Regions from separate parts of the Bradyrhizobium sp. USDA 3311 genome, predicted to be linked through region 1. Evidence: riboswitches for the same ligand, from Rfam matches in the RefSeq annotation. Region 1 holds a riboswitch; each other region holds the start of a gene.
The links. Region 1 has a riboswitch for S-adenosylmethionine ahead of ACVWW6_RS04700 (O-succinylhomoserine sulfhydrylase). Riboswitches for the same ligand answer to the same signal wherever they lie in the genome.

Region 1 (5,481 bases):
ATCGCCTCACGCCTTCTCCAGCGCCGCCGTCAGGTCCTCGATCAGATCGTCCGCATGCTCCAGCCCCGCGGAGAAGCGGATGAAGCCCTCGCTGATGCCGAGCGCGGCGCGGTCTTCCGGCTTCAGGCGCTGATGCGTCGTGGTTGCCGGATGGGTGACGAGGCTCTTGGCGTCGCCGAGATTGTTCGAGATCTTCGCAAGCTTGAGCTCGTTGAGCACGCGGAACGCGGCCGCCTTGCCGCCCTTGACCTCGAAGCCGACCAGCGTCGAGCCGCCGCGCATCTGCTTCTTCACGAGCGCTGCCTGCGGATGATCGGCGCGGCCGGGATAGATCAATCGCGAGATCTTCGGATGGCCGGCCAGCACTTCCGCAACGCGTGCCGCGGTGTCGGTCTGCGCGCGCACGCGCACGGCCAGCGTCTCCAGGCCCTTGAGCAAGACCCAGGCGTTGAACGGCGAGATCGACGGCCCGGTCTGGCGCATGAAATTGTGGAGGTGCTCGGCGATGAAGGCTTCCGAGGACAGGATGATGCCGCCGAGGCAGCGGCCCTGGCCGTCGATGTGCTTGGTCGCGGAATAGACCACGACGTCGGCGCCGAGCGCGAGCGGGCTCTGCCAGATCGGCGTCGCGAACACGTTGTCGACGACGAGCCGCGCGCCGCCCTTGTGCGCGATCTCGGCGATGCCGGGGATGTCGAGCACGTCGAGCGTCGGGTTGGTCGGGCTCTCCAGGAAGAACGTCTTGGTGTTCGGCCGCAAGGCCCGCTGCCACTGGTCGAGATCGAGGCCGTCGACCAGCGTGGTTTCGATGCCGTAGCGCGGCAACAGATCCTGAATGACGTAGAGGCACGAGCCGAACAGCGCGCGGGAGGCGACCACGTGGTCGCCGGCCTTCAGCGGCGCCAGGATCGCCGTCGTCACCGCGGCCATGCCGGTCGCCGCCGAACGCGCCGCTTCGGCGCCTTCGAGCTCGATCATGCGGCGCTCGAACATCGAGATGGTCGGGTTCGAATAACGCGAATAGATGAAGCCGGGATCCTCGCCCTTGAACCGCGCCTCGCACTCCTCGGCGCTGTTGTAGACGTAGCCCTGGGTCAGGAACAGCGCCTCCGACGTCTCGCCGAATTGCGAGCGCAGGGTGCCGGAATGGACCAAGCGGGTTTCGGGACGGTAAGTGGCAGGCGACTTCGACATAGGTACCTCCGACATGACCGTCTCGTCGAAAACGGTCACAAAACAACCGGCCTGGATATATCCACGGGCCGGGATCACAGAGGTCCCCGGCCTGTTTAGCGACTTATTTAACGTGGCTGCAAGCCGGCCGGCTCAAATCACCACGGGATAAGTGATGCTCATATTCCGCAATGGCCTTTCCGTCAAGGCGTCCATCGGATAGCCGTAAAAGGCTAGTATTTCCCGCACGTCCGGATGCGTTTGACCCCTGACGAGGACCCCCGGTTGAGCTTCACGATCGCCGCCGACGCCAATGGTATCCTGCCCGACCGCATGATCGCGGCGATGGCGGAGGCGGGCCTCATCCTGCCCGCATACGATTTCGTCGAAAGCCAGATCCAGCCGGCGAGCCTCGATTTGCGCCTCGGTGACATCGCCTATCGCGTCCGCGCCAGCTTCCTGCCTGGTCCCGGCGCCACGGTGGCCGAGCGCATCGACGAATTGAAGCTGCACGAGTTCAGCCTTGCCGACGGCGCGGTGCTGGAAACCAACTGCGTCTACATCGTGCCGCTGCTGGAAAGCCTCGCGCTGCCGCCGGAGATCGTCGCGGCTGCGAACCCCAAGAGCTCCACCGGCCGCCTCGACGTCTTCACCCGCGTGATCGCCGACGGCACCCGCCGCTTTGACATGATCGGCGCCGGCTATCACGGCCCGCTCTATGCCGAGATCAGCCCGAAGACATTTCCGGTGCTGGTGCGCGAGGGCTCGCGCCTGTCGCAGGTGCGCTTCCGCACCGGTGACGCCATCCTCAATGCCGACGAGCTCGATGCGCTGCATGCGTCCGAGCGCCTCGTCGACATCGACGATGCCGATCTGGCCGGCGGCGTCGCCGTCTCCGTCGATCTCTCCGGCGAGAAGGCGAGCGGCTTCGTCGGCTACCGTGCCAAGCGCCACACCGGCGTCGTCGATGTCGATCGCCGCTCCGGCTATTCCGTCGAGGACTTCTGGGAGCCGATCTCGGCCCGGCCCGACGGCAGCCTGATCCTCGATCCCGGCGAGTTCTACATCCTCGCCTCGAAAGAGGCCGTGCAGGTGCCACCCGACTTTGCAGCCGAGATGGTGCCCTTTGATCCGCTGGTCGGCGAATTCCGCGTGCACTATGCCGGCTTCTTCGATCCCGGCTTCGGCTATGCCGGTGCCGGCGGGTTGGGATCGCGCGCCGTGCTGGAGGTGCGCTCGCGCGAGGTGCCGTTCATCCTCGAGCACGGCCAGATCGTCGGCCGCCTCGTCTACGAGAAGATGCTCGCCCGCCCCGACGCGATGTACGGCCAGCGCATCGGCTCGAACTACCAGGCGCAGGGCTTGAAGCTCTCGAAACATTTTCGGGTGTAGCGACATCTCCAACTGTCATGCCCCGGCTCGACCGGGGCATCCAGTACGCCGCGGCGTCTCGATTCAATCATAACTGTCTCTGGAATACTGGATCGCCCGGTCTTCGCCGGGCGATGACACCGAGTCTGTGGCTGGTTGCGCCGCCCCAGCCGCGATGACACACTCCCGTAAAACAACAAGCCGGGAGCGAACATGACCGCCGCAGCTGACTCCGCGCAGGAAGCCCAATGGAAGCGCTGGCGCGCGGTCGCCGATCTCTATCACGCCTATTTCACCGGCCTTATCCTCACCGTCGTCACGCGGCGCGGCACCGCGGATGCCGCGGAGTTCGTCTTCCGCGTGTTCCGCCGTCAGCAGCAGGAGCGCTTCCTGCCGGGGCTGGAAAAGCTCGGGCTCAGCCATCTGCCGCCGGCGGTCGCGGCTGCGCAATATCACTACCTCTCCAACTGGATCGGCGGCGTGCATGTCGAATACATGTATGAGAGCGACGTCAAGGCCTGGATCCGCTATCCGCCGCCGCGCTGGATCTGGAAGGGCACCGCGATCTGCGGCGTGCCGGGCGAAGTCTCACGCGCGATGCTGCGCGGCTGGCACGCCAATAACGGGGTTGCGCTCGGAGATCTTCGCCTCGGCTTCGTCTGCACCAAGCAGAGCGTCGACGGCCAGGACGGGCTCGAAGGCTATTATCATCAATACGACCATCCGCTCGAACTCGACCAGCGCCTGGTGTTCGCGCGGCATCTGGAAGCGCCGCCGTTCGATGCGAAGACCGCGCCGGCGCTGCCGGTCGCGAGCTGGCCGAAACCGCGGCTTGAAAAAGCCTATCGCAACTATGCGATGGAATATGTCCGCACCGCCGCGCCCGTGATGGTGCAGCTGTTCGGCCCGGAGGACGCCGGTTATCTGCTGCATCTCACCGGCAAGCTGATCGGGATGCAGTATTTCGACGAGGCCGCGGCCGCACTCGCGACGAGCCGCGGCGGCGCGAGGGAATTCGCATCGTTCCTGAACGCGCTGTTCGCTGCCCAGGACGACAATGCTGAGATGACGCAGTCCGAAGGCACCTTCGAAATCCGCCAGCAGAGCTGGAAGCTGATGGACGACGTCGCTGATTGTCACCGCGCCTGCGCCAAGGTGCTGGAGGGATTGTTCGAGGGATTGGCTGCCGGCTGCGGCCGGCATATCGGCATCCGCATGCGCCCGGCCGCAGGCGGCCGTCCGCCGCTGGTCTGGTCGATTGGGTGACGAGAACGGCGCGGCCACTTCGCCTCTCCCCGCGTGCGGGGAGAGGCCGGATTGCATCGAAGATGCAATCCGGGTGAGGGGGACTCTCCGCGAGTCCAACTCGCATCGTTTTCGCGGACGCGGCCCCTCACCCCAACCCTCTCCCCGTAAGAACGGGGAGAGGGAGACGAGAGACCGCAATTCCACGGGCTGAAATGCGCTGCCGCAGGGCACGCCTGCATCAGGCGCAGGAGGAATCGGCAATTGCCGTGCTAACAAGCCTCTCGCCGCGCCTTCTGCGCGAAGAAATTCATTGGCACACCTAGTCATTGCCGCGCCGAAAATGGCGCTCGTGCCCGGGAGAGGACATGTCCGACATCGCCGAAATCCCGGTCGATGAACAAGAGCGCCCGCTGCCGCCGCCTCCGCGGCCGGTGAGGAGCGCGCTGATGGACGGACCGATCCTGCGCACGCTGCTCGGGCTTGCCTGGCCGAACGTGATCGCGCTCTCGGCCGGCACCTGCACGGTGATCGCGGAGACCTCCTATATCGGCCGGCTCGGCGTCGAGGCGCTGGCCGCGATGGCGCTGGTGTTCCCGACCGTGATCCTGACCATGACGATGTCCGGCGGAGCGATGGGCGGTGCGGTGGCCTCCGCCATCGCACGCGCGCTCGGCGCCGGCGATCGCGAGCGCGCCGGCACGCTCGCCGCGCATGCGCTCTTGATCGGCATCACGTTCGGCCTCGTCTTCATGCTGGGCATGCTGATTTTCGGGCCCAAGGTGCTCGAGATGCTCGGCGGCCGCGGCGATGTGCTGACGCACGCGATCGCCTACACGCAGGTGTTTTTCGGCGGCGCCGTGCTGCCCTGGTTGCTCAACACGATGGCGGGCGTGCTGCGCGGCACCGGCAATATGAGGCTGCCCTCGTTCCTGATCCTCAACTCCGCGGCCTGGCAGATCGTGCTCGGCGGCACGCTGGGTCTCGGACTCGGACCGGTGCCGCAGTTCGGCATGCGCGGCGTCGCGGCCGGCGCGCTGATCGCCTATTGCATGAACATCGGCGTCATGGGCTGGTACCTGTTCTCAGGCCGCGCGCGCGTCGTCCCGAAGCTGCGCGGCCTGCGCATCCAATGGGCCATGTTCTTCGACATCCTGAAGGTCGGCGCCATCGCCTGCTTCTCGCCGCTGCAATCGGTGCTGACGATCTCGATCTTCACCCACATGCTGGCGAAGTTCGGTACCGCGATCCTCGCCGGCTACGGCATCGGTGCGCGGCTCGAATTCCTGCTGACCTCGATCGCGTTCTCGTTCGGCATCGCCTCGGTGCCGATGGTCGGCATGGCCGTCGGCGCCGGCCGCATCGCGCGCGCCCGGCGCATTGCCTGGATCGCGGGTGCGAGCGCATTCGTCGCCGTCGGTGCGCCGGCGTGCCTGGTCGCGCTCTTCCCCGATCTCTGGGTCAACATCTTTACCGACAGCGCGACCGTCCGCGCGGCCAGTCACCAATATCTGTCGACGGTGGCGCCGTTCTACGCCTTCATCGGGCTCGCCTCGACGATGTATTTCTCCTCGCAGGGCGCGGCCAAGGTGATCGGCCCGGTGCTGGCGCAGACCGCGCGGCTGATCTACATCTCGGCGACCGGCTGGTGGCTGTCGACACATGAGGCGACCGCGCAGAGCTTCTTCTGGC
Region 2 (5,481 bases), 2.1 Mb from region 1:
TGCGCCAAGCGCTCGATCGCGGGCTTCCCGTTCCGCTTCGAGGTCCAGTGCTCCGGCGCCAGCGTCGCCCTGGTCTCGCAGAACGCGAGCAAGACGCCGTTCACGGCGAGGCTCGACAACATCCTGGTCGTCGCCCAGGTCTACGATCCCAAGCGCGTCATCGCCGAATTCTCGGCGCCGGCGACCCTCACCGACGGCGTTACGCAAAACACCTTCGTGGTGAACTGGAGCAGGGGCCGCAGCAGCGTGGTCGGCCTGCCGGCGGTGCCGGACCGCGCCTCCATCGTGTTCGACGATCCCGTCATCAACCGGCTCGACGGCAGCGTGCAGGTGCCGCTCGCGCGCGCCAAGCAGGTCGAGCTGCACGGGCGCCTCGCGGACGGATCGCCGTCCGATCATCCCGTGATCGAGACCGTGCTCCACGTCGCGCAGGGCAGCATCCAGGGTGTTCACCCCTTGCTCGCCGAGCCGTTCGAGGCGGACACGCGCGCCAAGGTCACCGGGCTCTCCGACCTCACCCCAAAGCCATGGCCGCAACGCTTCCGCGAGATCCAGGCCGCCGGCGGCCATATCGAGATCGTGCAGTCGCGGATCCAGCAGGGCGAGATGATCGCGGTCGCGGCCGGCACGCTCGGGCTCTCGGCCAATGGCCGACTCGACGGCGAATTGCAGATGACGGTGACGGGCCTCGAGCGCGTGATCCCGGCGATGGGTATCGAGAAGATGCTGGAAGAGGGTGTGCCGCAGGCAACCCTCGACCGCGTCGCGCCCGGCGTGAAGTCGCAGGATCTCAACAATCTGTTCGGCGCGCTCGATCGCGCCGTTCCCGGCCTCGGCAAGGTCATCAAGCAGAACGCCAATGCCGGCGTCGCCGCCGGCATCAATTCGATCGGCACCGAGAGCACGCTGGAAGGCAAGAAGGCCCGCAGCTTCCCGCTGAAGTTCGTCGACGGCGCCGTACTGCTCGGCCCGGTCAAGGTCGGCCAGATTCCGCCGCTGTATTGAAACCTCTCTCGTCATTCCGGGGCGATGCGTAGCATCGAACCCGGAATCCATTTCACCGCGTGCGCTGTGGCCCAATGGATTCCGGGCTCGCCCTTCGGGCGCCCCGGAATGACAGGAGCTACGGCTTCTTCAGCGCCGCATGCGGCCGGCCGAAATCGGGCGCCGCCGAATCCTGACCGATCTCGACGATGCCGCGACGGATGGCGCGGGTGCGGGTGAAGTGGTCGAACAGCGCTTCGCCGTCGCCGCGCCGGATCGCGCGGGTGAGTTTTGCCAGATCCTCGGTGAAGGTGCCGAGCATCTCCAGCACGGCTTCCTTGTTGGCGAGGAAGACGTCGCGCCACATCGTCGGGTCGGACGCCGCGATGCGGGTGAAGTCGCGGAAGCCGCCGGCGGAGAACTTGATCACTTCCGATTCCGTCACCTGCGCCAGCTCGTCGGCGGTGCCGACGATGGTGTAGGCGATCAGATGCGGCAGATGGCTGGTGATCGCGAGCACGAGATCATGATGATCCGGCGTCATCACCTCGACCTTGGCACCCATCGCCGCCCAGAAGGCGCGCAAGCGATCGGTGGCCGACGCGTCGACGCCTTCCGGCGGGGTGAGGATGCACCAGCGGTTGATGAAGAGCTCGGCAAAGCCGGAATCCGGCCCCGAGTGCTCGGTGCCCGCCACGGGGTGCGCCGGCACGAAATGAACGGTCTTCGGCAGATGCGGCGCCATGTCCCTGACGATCGCGCCCTTCACAGAGCCGACGTCGGAGACGATCGCGCCGGGCTTCAGATGCGCGGCGATCTCCTGCGCCACCGGTCCGCAGGCGCCGACGGGAATGCAGAGGATGACGAGATCGGCATCCTTCACCGCTTCCGCATTGGTCGCCACGACCTGATCGACGATGCCGAGCTCGAGCACCCGCGCGCGCGTCTTCTCCGAGCGCGCGGTGGTGACGATCTCGCCGGCCAGGCCCTGGAGCTTCGCAGCGCGCGCGATCGAGCCGCCGATCAGGCCGAAGCCGATCAGGGCGATGCGCTGGAAGTGCGGCTGTACGCTCATTTGCCGGCCATGAAGTCGCGCAAACCGTCCACGACGAGGCGGTTGGCCTCCTCGGTGCCGATGGTCATGCGCAGGGAATGCGGCAGGCCGTAATTCTTCAATGCCCGCAGCACGAGGCCTCGCTTGGTGAGGAAGGCGTCGGCGTCGTCCGAGGTCCTGCCCCTGTCGGTCGGGAAGTGGATCAGCACGAAATTGGCGACGCTCGGCGTCACCTTCAGGCCGAGCTTGCCGATCTCCTCGGTGAGCCAGTTGCGCCAGGTCTCGGTGAACTGCTTCGACATCGCCTGATGCGCGGTGTCCTCGATCGCGGCGACCGCGGCGTACATTGCCGGCGTCGACACGTTGAACGGACCGCGGATGCGGTTGACCGCGTCGATGATGTGCTCGGGCCCGAACATCCAGCCGATGCGCAGCGCGGCGAGGCCGTGGATCTTGGAGAAGGTGTGCGTCACCACGGTGTTCTCCGTGGTGGCGACGAGCTCGATGCCCATCTCGTAATCGTTGCGCGAGACGTAGTCGCAATAGGCGGCGTCCAGCACCAGCAGCACGTGCGAGGGCAGGCCGGCGCGCAGGCGCTTGACCTCGTCGAACGGAATATAGGTGCCGGTCGGGTTGTTCGGATTGGCGAGCCACACCAGCTTCGTCTTCGGCGTCACAGCCTTGAGGATGGCGTCGACGTCGCAGGTGAGGTTCTTCTCCTGTGCGATGACGTTCCTGGCGCCGACCGCCATGGTGGCGATCGGGTAGACCAGGAAGCCGTGCGTGGTCGAGATCGCCTCGTCGCCCTGGCCGAGATAGGTGTGGGCGAGCAGGTTGAGGATCTCGTCCGAGCCGGCGCCGCAGATGATGCGGTTGGGGTCGAGGCCGAAGGTGCGGCCGATGGCTTCGCGCAGCACCCGCGAGGTGCCTTCCGGATAGTTTTCCAGATGATCAGCCACCTTCTTGAAGGCCTCGATCGCCCTGGGCGAGGGGCCGAACGGCGTCTCGTTGGCCGAGAGCTTGAACACCTTGCGGCCCGGCTCCGGCACCGGGCTCTTGCCGGGCGTGTAGGGCGCAATATCGAGAATGCCGGGGTTCGGCACGGGGCGGGACATCTTCAACTCCGGAATGGCAGGCGGCTCGTAACTTACGATTTCGACCCGGTCGGGGGCACCGTATAGCGCGTCGCGTGGCTGCCGACGAGGGCCGTGGAGCGCACCGAGGCCCCCGCCTCGATCAGGGCAGCCTTGATCTTGTCGATGCTGCTCGCGCTCGTGACCGAGACCAGCAGCGCGGCGCCATCGAAGGCGGTATCGGGCACCGCCACGATGTCGGCGAGCGGCGACAGCGCCCGCGCGATCTCGGCATTCCACCCCGAGACGCGCACGCTGAAAGTCTCCACCTCCGTCACCAGGGCACTGTCGGCGACGCGCGAGATCGCGAACACGGGCAGCGCGGCCGGATGGTCGGCACGCTCGACGAAGGGCAGCCGCGCGATGATCTTCGGTGCGCCTTCTGCTTCCAGCTCCAGCCACCACGGGGTGCGGCTGGAAGTCGCCGAGACCAGCGCCAGATCGCCCTTGGATTTCGCGACCGCCTCGACCGCGGCCTGCGCGCTGAAATGCGCGACGTAAGGCACGGTGAAGCCGAAATGGAATCGCACGGAATCGCGCATCGCGGGCTCGCTCACCGAGATGTCGGCATGCACCGCGAACGGCGCCTGCACGTAAGTGAACGTCGCGATGATGACGCGCCAGATGCTCTCGACCGTGTCGAGCGGCAGGATGCCGCGATGGCGCTCCACGATCCGCCGCATCATGTCGGCCTCGCGCGCAGGCCGGAACGCCGAGCCCACCTCCTGGGTCTGCTTCACCTGGATCAGGCGGTCGATGATGTCGCCGCGCTGCATCAGGAGGCGATGCATGCCCTCGTCGATCGCGTCGATCTCCTTGCGCAATTCCTGCAACGATGGTGGCGCGGGCGGACGTTGGGACATATCTGGCAAGTGCTGTTGAGAGGCGTTCCAATGCGGGTCCATCAGGTCGGACCCGCCGCGGTCGATGTCTTGATTAGGCAGTCGGAGCGGCGAAAGCAAAGAGAAATGCAAAGGGAAATCGGGCCTTTTCGGCTGACGCGACGGGGACGAATTTGGTCAATCAGGACCGTATCTTGACGAAAACCGTCCAAGCCGTTAAGTTTTGCCTGTTCCGTGGTCATTTGAGCCGGCCGGCTTGCAGCCACGTTAAAAAACTCGCTAAACAGGCCGGGGACGCTTCCGATCCCGGCCGAACCTATCGTTCAGGCCGGGTTTTTTATGGCCTGATGCAAGTAGCGGTCTGAAGTCCGATCGCAAACGAGGTCGATGGTCAGATGGTTGGCGTCACGTCGATATCCAGTCCCGCGATCAGTGCCGATGAGCGGTCGCATGAAGTGGATCATCCGAGTTCGCTCGTCGCGCAGTTCGGCGCTGATCAGCCGTTGCCGCTCGACTGCGGCATAGATCTCACCCCGTTCCAGATCGCCTACCAGACCTATGGCGAGCTCAACGCCGATCGCTCCAACGCGATCCTGATCTGCCATGCGCTGACCGGCGACCAGCATGTCGCCAATGTGCACCCCGTCACCGGCAAGCCCGGCTGGTGGGAAACCCTCGTCGGTGCGGGCCGTCCGCTCGATCCGAGCCAATACTTCATCATCTGCGCCAATGTGATCGGTGGCTGCATGGGCTCGACCGGGCCGGCCTCGATCAATCCCGCGACCGGCAAAGTGTGGGGCCTGGATTTCCCGGTCATCACCATCCCCGACATGGTTCGCGCGCAGGCGATGCTGATCGACCGGCTCGGCATCGACACGCTGTTCGCGGTGGTCGGCGGCTCGATGGGCGGCATGCAGGTGCTGCAATGGACGGCGGCCTACCCCGAGCGCGTGTATTCCGCGCTGGCAATTGCCTGCTCGACGCGGCACTCGGCGCAGAACATCGCCTTTCACGAGCTCGGTCGCCAGGCTGTGATGGCCGATCCCGACTGGCACAATGGCGGCTACGCCGATCGCGGCATCCATCCGCATCGCGGCCTTGCGGTCGCACGGATGGCGGCGCACATCACCTATCTCTCCGACGCGGCGCTGCATCGCAAGTTCGGCCGGCGCATGCAGGACCGCGACCTGCCGACCTTCTCGTTCGACGCCGACTTCCAGGTCGAGTCCTATCTGCGCTACCAAGGCTCGTCCTTTGTCGAGCGCTTCGACGCCAACTCCTATCTCTATCTGACGCGCGCGATGGACTATTTCGACATCGCCGGCGACCATGGCGGCGTGCTGGCGAAGGCGTTCGCGGGCATCAAGACGCGCTTCTGCGTGGTCTCCTTCACCAGCGACTGGCTGTTCCCGACCTCGGAATCGCGCGCGTTGGTGCATGCGCTGAATGCGTCGAGCGCGCGGGTATC
Region 3 (5,481 bases), 2.7 Mb from region 1:
TCGACCCGACCATCGCCGCGATCTCGACGCTGATGACGGCGGCCTCGTTCATGCTGGTGCTGCTGGCGAGCACGCGGGGGAAGCGGAGCGGGTGATTCTTGTTCGTCGTCCTGGCGAAAGCCAGGACCCATTATCCCAGGGAGATGTTGCCGCACGAGCTGGTAACCCCGAGTTTTCGCCAAACTGCGTTCGGTGGTTATGGGTCCTGGCCTTCGCCAGGACGACACGGAATATTTGGCGCTATTCTCGCCGCTTTACCCCTTCGCCCCCAGCCACGCCAAAATCATCTCCACGATCTGCGTCCGACTCCTCGCCAGCATCCTGGGTTCGCTCAGGTCGCGGTCGAACAGGGCGCCGAAGGTGTGGCGGTTGGCGACGCGGAAGAAGCAGTAGGAACTGATGGCCAGGTGCAGGTCGATGGCGTCGACGTCGTCGCGGAAGACGCCCTCAGTGCGGCCGCGCTCGAGGATGCCGTCGAGCGTCGCGATCACGCTGGCGTTGAGCTGGCGCAGTTGCAGGTTCTGCTTCAGGTGCTTGCCGTGATGGATGTTCTCGATTGAGACGAGGCGGATGAAGTTCGGGTTGCGCTCGTCGTGGTCGAAGGTCGCCTCGATCAGCCGGCGCAATCCCTCGCGCGCATCGCAGCTTTCGATGTCGAGCTGATCCTCCAGCGCGCGGATGCTGCGATAGGCCTCCTCCAGCACCGCGAGGTAGAGCTGCTCCTTGCCGCCGAAATAATAGTAGATCATCCGCTTCGACGTGCGCGTGCGGGCCGCGATCGCATCGACGCGGGCGCCGGAATAGCCCTCCGAGGCGAATTCGGCCATCGCCACTTCGAGGATGTCGCGCTTGGTGCGCTCGGGGTCGTTGGTGCGCTTCGATGGGGGCGGCATGCGCTCGAGCATCACTGTTTCTCCCGCCAGTTTCCACGGATCACCTTGAAGGTGAAGGCAAATTTCACCCGTCCGTGCCTTGATCCAACGCGTATTGCATAAACGTACTAGTTCGTACATTATCCCTCCAAACCACGGTTGCGGCAACCAGAACCACAAAACGCGCGCGCGGCGGACCGCCTGACGCGAGCCGCACCGGACACATGGGGAGGACTTGCAATGACGTTGACGTCAACCGCATCGCTGCACGCGTCATCCGCAGCGGAGGCAACACCGGGCAAGCTGCCGAAGCGCGCCGCGCTGGTCAGCTTCGTCGGCAGCATGCTCGAATACTACGACTTCTTCATCTACGGCACCGCGGCCGCGCTGATCTTTCCAAAAGTGTTCTTCGCCAATGTCGATCCCTCGACCGGGACACTGCTCGCGCTCCTCAGCTTCGGCATCGGCTACATCGCGCGGCCGGTCGGCGCCGTCATCCTTGGCCATTTCGGCGACCGCATTGGTCGCAAGACGGTGCTGCTGTTCACACTGGTACTGATGGGTGGCTCGACGCTTGCGATCGGCCTGTTGCCGGATGCCAACGCGATCGGCAATGCCGCGCCCGTCATCCTGACGCTGCTTCGCCTGTTACAGGGCCTCTCGGCCGCCGGCGAGCAGAGCGGGGCGAACTCGCTGACGCTGGAGCATTCGGCCAACTCCAACCGCGCCTTCTTCACGAGCTGGACCCTGAGCGGCACCCAGGCCGGTGCGATCCTGGCGACGCTGGTATTCATTCCGGTATCGAGCCTGCCGGAGGACCAGCTTCTGAACTGGGGCTGGCGCGTTCCGTTCCTGCTTTCCGCTCTGGTGCTGCTGGTCGCCTACCTGGTGCGGCGGACCATGCCGGAAACGCCCGTGTTCGAAGACATCAAGGACAAGGCGCAGGTTGCGCGCTTCCCCGTCGTCGCCCTACTGCGCGACTACTGGCCCGACGTGCTGCGCGTCATCGTCTGCGCGCTGATCGCGACCGTGAGCACGATGACCGCCGTGTTCGCGCTCGGCTATGCCACCAGCAAGTTCGGCGTGGCGCGCCCGACCATGCTGTGGGCCGGCGTGCTCGGCAACGTCACGGCGCTGCTCACCCAGCCGCTCTGGGCCCTGCTCGCCGACAAGATCGGCCGCAAGCCGGTGTTCATCGGCGGCGTGCTCGGCTGCGCGGTGCTGCTGTTCCCGTACTTCATGCTGGTGACGTCAGGCAACACGATCGCGATCTTCGCCGCCGCGATGATCCTGTCCGGCATCGTCTACGCCGCGCCGAACGCGATCTGGCCGTCGTTCTACGCCGAGATGTTCGAGGCGCGCGTGCGCTATTCCGGCACCGCGATCGGCACGCAGCTCGGCTTTCTCGTCGCCGGCTTCACGCCGCTGGTGAGCGCGAGCCTGGTCGGGGAGGGGCCGAACGGCTGGGTCCCCGTCGCGATCTTCGTCGCCTGCTGCTGCGTGATCTCGGCAGCCGCTGCGGCGACGGCGCGCGAAACCCACACCGTCGACATCGCCGATCTCGGCAAGCGGCGCGCTTGAGTGAAGACGAGGCACGCATGCTGACCAGCGCAGTTCAGACCACGAGTGGCCCCGTCGTCGGCACCACGCAGGCCGGTATGCGTGCCTTCAAGGGCGTGCCGTTCGCAACCGCGCCGCGCTTTGCCAAGGCAATGCCGCCGAAAGCGTGGACGGAGCCGCTCCGCTGCACGGGCTACGGCGCTTACGCGCCGCAGCCGGGCCATCTCGATCATGCGGACGAGGCTGCCTGTCTCAGCCTGAACATCTGGACGCCGGCAGAGGCCGATCGGCCGCTGCCGGTGCTGGTCTTCATCCATGGCGGCGCCTTCGTCACCGGCGGCGGCGCCGACTATGACGGCGCATTCCTCGCCGCGCACGGTCCGGCGGTGATCGTCACCATCAACTACCGGCTCGGCCCGCTCGGATTCCTGCAATTGCATCGCCTTGGGCTCGGCGAGGCCAACAACCTCGCGATCTCGGATTCGCTCGCCGCCCTCGACTGGGTGCGCGCCAATATCGCGGATTTCGGCGGCGATCCTGACGCGATCACGCTGTCCGGCCAGTCGGCCGGCGCCTCGATGGTGATCGCGCTCGCAACCCTGCCGCAGGCCAGAGGCAAGTTCATTCGCGCCCTCGCGCTCAGCGCGCCCGGGCGGAACATCATGAGCGCCGATCATGCCGACGACGTTGCACGCCGCGTGCTTGCCGAGCTCGAATTAGCGTACGACCCAACCGCGATTGCCTCTTTGCCACTGCCAAAGCTCTTCGCGGCGGTGGAGCGCGTCAGTCGCGGGCTTGCGGACGAGACCGAACAAGGCACCGTGTTCGGCCCGGTGCTCGACGGAATCGTGATTCCGCGCGAGCCGCGGGACGTCTTCGCCGAAGGAACCTTGCGCGACATTCCGCTCTGGCTCGGCTCCTGCCGCGACGAGATGGTGATGTTCCTGAAGAGCACGCCGCCGGCCGCGATGATCCGCACCACCGAACGACAAGTGCGCGCCGCAGTCGGCGATGCCGGCTGGCAACGTCTGCTGGCGTATTACCGCGCCACAGCGCGCGTCGACGAGGATCCGTACGAGGCGCTGCTGTCCGACGCGTTCTGGCATCGCCCCATGGCAGATCTTGCGCGGCTTCATGCCGCGGCTGGCGGCGCGGTGTGGCTGAGCCGGTTCGACCATCGCCCGGCGCTGGAGCCGTTCCTGTCGCAGGGGCCGACCCACGGTGCCGACAATGCCTGCCTCTGGGCGCACCCGCCGGATTTCATCGACCGCCCGATCCTGAAGCGCAAGGGCGGGCCGATGACGCCCGAGGATATCGAGGTCGCCGCGCGGTTTCAGGCAAGCGTGCTGCGCTTCGTCACATCCGGCGCGCCCGACATCGCGGAAGCCTGGCCGCGGTTCGAGCCGGCCAAGGAGCCGCTCGCAATCTTCGGCCAGCCGTTCCACATTGTGCCTCTCAATGAAGGCGTGCGCTCCCGCCTGTGGGCGGAGCTGTCGGCCCAACGCGGCGCGCCGCAGGCTCCGGCCGCGCGAGCGAAGATCGGTTGATCGCAGCACCTTGGTCATGTAAGCGTTCGTCCAGCGCCGATTTGATCCTCAGCTTGCGGGCGCTTCTAAAAATGCAGCTAAAGAGACCCGCTATCCTGCATCGTCCCGCATTGGGTGAATCGTCGGCCATCTCGAATGGAGAGGCCAAGTGAAATTTGCTGCCATCGCGGATGTGCACGGAAATCGTCCGGCGCTCGAAGCCGTCCTTGCGGACATTGCTGCGCTCGGCATCAACGAGGTCGTGAACCTGGGCGACCATGTTAGCGGTCCGCTCGAAGCGGCCCGAACGGCTGACCTGCTGATGGAGCGAGGCTTTCCGTCCATCAAGGGCGATCAGGACCGCATTCTCGTGGAGCTGTGGCAGGCCGGCACATCGGCGCGCAGCGATTTCCGAGAGCTCGAACGCAAGCATTTCGAGTGGATGGCAAGCATGCCGTCCACGCTCATGTATAGGGGGCGGGCGTTCCTGTGCCATGGATCGCCAGGGAATGATGCTGCGTTCTGGCTCGACCACATCGCGGGCGACGGCTGCCCGCGTCCGAGCCGGATTGATTCTATTGAGGCCGGCGCCGAGGGGATCGACGCCGAGATCATCCTGTGCGCACACACGCACATTCCGCGCGTGGTGCGTCTGAAGGATGGCCGGCTGGTCGTCAATCCCGGCAGCGTTGGATTGCCCGGTTACGACGGGAAGATGCCCGTTCCCTACGTGGTCGAGGTCGGCACCCCTCATGCGTGTTACGCAATTCTGGAGCATGCCAACAGAGGCTGGTCCGCGACGCTCCGCTACGTGGCCTACGACACCACGGCCATGGCAGCATTGGCGCGGGCCAGGGGAATGCTCACCTGGGCGAGCGCGATTGCAACGGGCTGGGTGCAGCGGGATCACCTGTAATCTGCTTCACACGCGAATGCGCCGAGTAACGCTAGATGAAGTGAGGCCTCGCTTCCGCGCGGCCCGCTTCGGAGCTGGCGATGATTGCTGCACTGGCAAGAGCAATATCCCGCGCGACGGGAACCAATGTCGATGTCGAGACTCTGAAAGTCGTCGTCATCTTCTCGGGAGCGGGCCTGCTGCTCTCACTCGTTGCTGCAATGATCTACGGACAGGCTGTCAACGCCGCCTTATTTTAGGCTCGTGCGCGTTCATCGCGCGCCTCGCCGCCTGTCCCGGCTGGTTCAGCGCAGGAACGGCACGGGATGGGCCGCGCGATGGAAGAAGTTGATCAGGGTGTTGATGTCGAACACCGGCAGACCCGACACCTCGGCGACGTCCCGCGAGAATGGGCACATGTTGGTGCACTCGAACAGGATCGCGCCGGGATTTTTGCAGGACGCCATGAAGGCTTCCGTCATCTCGATCATCTCGGCGCGCAGCACGTCAGTGTCCAGCTCTTCGCGGCCGAGAATGTAGGTTGCGGGAAACTGCGCATCGGGCTTCATGCCCTGGATTTGAACGAGAATGTCGTCCGGCGACCAGCCGACGCCGCGGAAGTGCCCTT

Region 2: another riboswitch for S-adenosylmethionine. It lies ahead of metX (homoserine O-acetyltransferase MetX); the one in region 1 lies ahead of ACVWW6_RS04700 (O-succinylhomoserine sulfhydrylase).
Region 3: another riboswitch for S-adenosylmethionine. It lies ahead of ACVWW6_RS17245 (metallophosphoesterase family protein); the one in region 1 lies ahead of ACVWW6_RS04700 (O-succinylhomoserine sulfhydrylase).

What each region holds. Positions count from the first base shown of each region.
Region 1 is NZ_JBSSFI010000001.1:957,490-962,970, reverse strand. It holds gene ACVWW6_RS04700 (O-succinylhomoserine sulfhydrylase) at 7-1,194, opposite strand; SAM riboswitch at 1,269-1,348, opposite strand; gene ACVWW6_RS04695 (2'-deoxycytidine 5'-triphosphate deaminase) at 1,429-2,565, shown strand; gene ACVWW6_RS04690 (hypothetical protein) at 2,758-3,810, shown strand; gene ACVWW6_RS04685 (MATE family efflux transporter) at 4,158-5,481, shown strand, end outside.
Region 2 is NZ_JBSSFI010000001.1:3,038,712-3,044,192, forward strand. It holds gene ACVWW6_RS14405 (DUF2125 domain-containing protein) at 1-1,005, shown strand, start outside; gene ACVWW6_RS14410 (prephenate/arogenate dehydrogenase family protein) at 1,124-2,059, opposite strand; gene hisC (histidinol-phosphate transaminase) at 2,056-3,153, opposite strand; gene ACVWW6_RS14420 (chorismate mutase) at 3,186-4,034, opposite strand; SAM riboswitch at 4,238-4,317, shown strand; gene metX (homoserine O-acetyltransferase MetX) at 4,409-5,481, shown strand, end outside.
Region 3 is NZ_JBSSFI010000001.1:3,624,221-3,629,701, forward strand. It holds gene ACVWW6_RS17225 (ABC transporter permease) at 1-95, shown strand, start outside; gene ACVWW6_RS17230 (TetR/AcrR family transcriptional regulator) at 255-905, opposite strand; gene ACVWW6_RS17235 (MFS transporter) at 1,113-2,453, shown strand; gene ACVWW6_RS17240 (carboxylesterase/lipase family protein) at 2,471-3,979, shown strand; SAM riboswitch at 4,003-4,081, shown strand; gene ACVWW6_RS17245 (metallophosphoesterase family protein) at 4,128-4,874, shown strand; gene ACVWW6_RS17250 (hypothetical protein) at 4,955-5,113, shown strand; gene ACVWW6_RS17255 (aspartate/glutamate racemase family protein) at 5,159-5,481, opposite strand, start outside.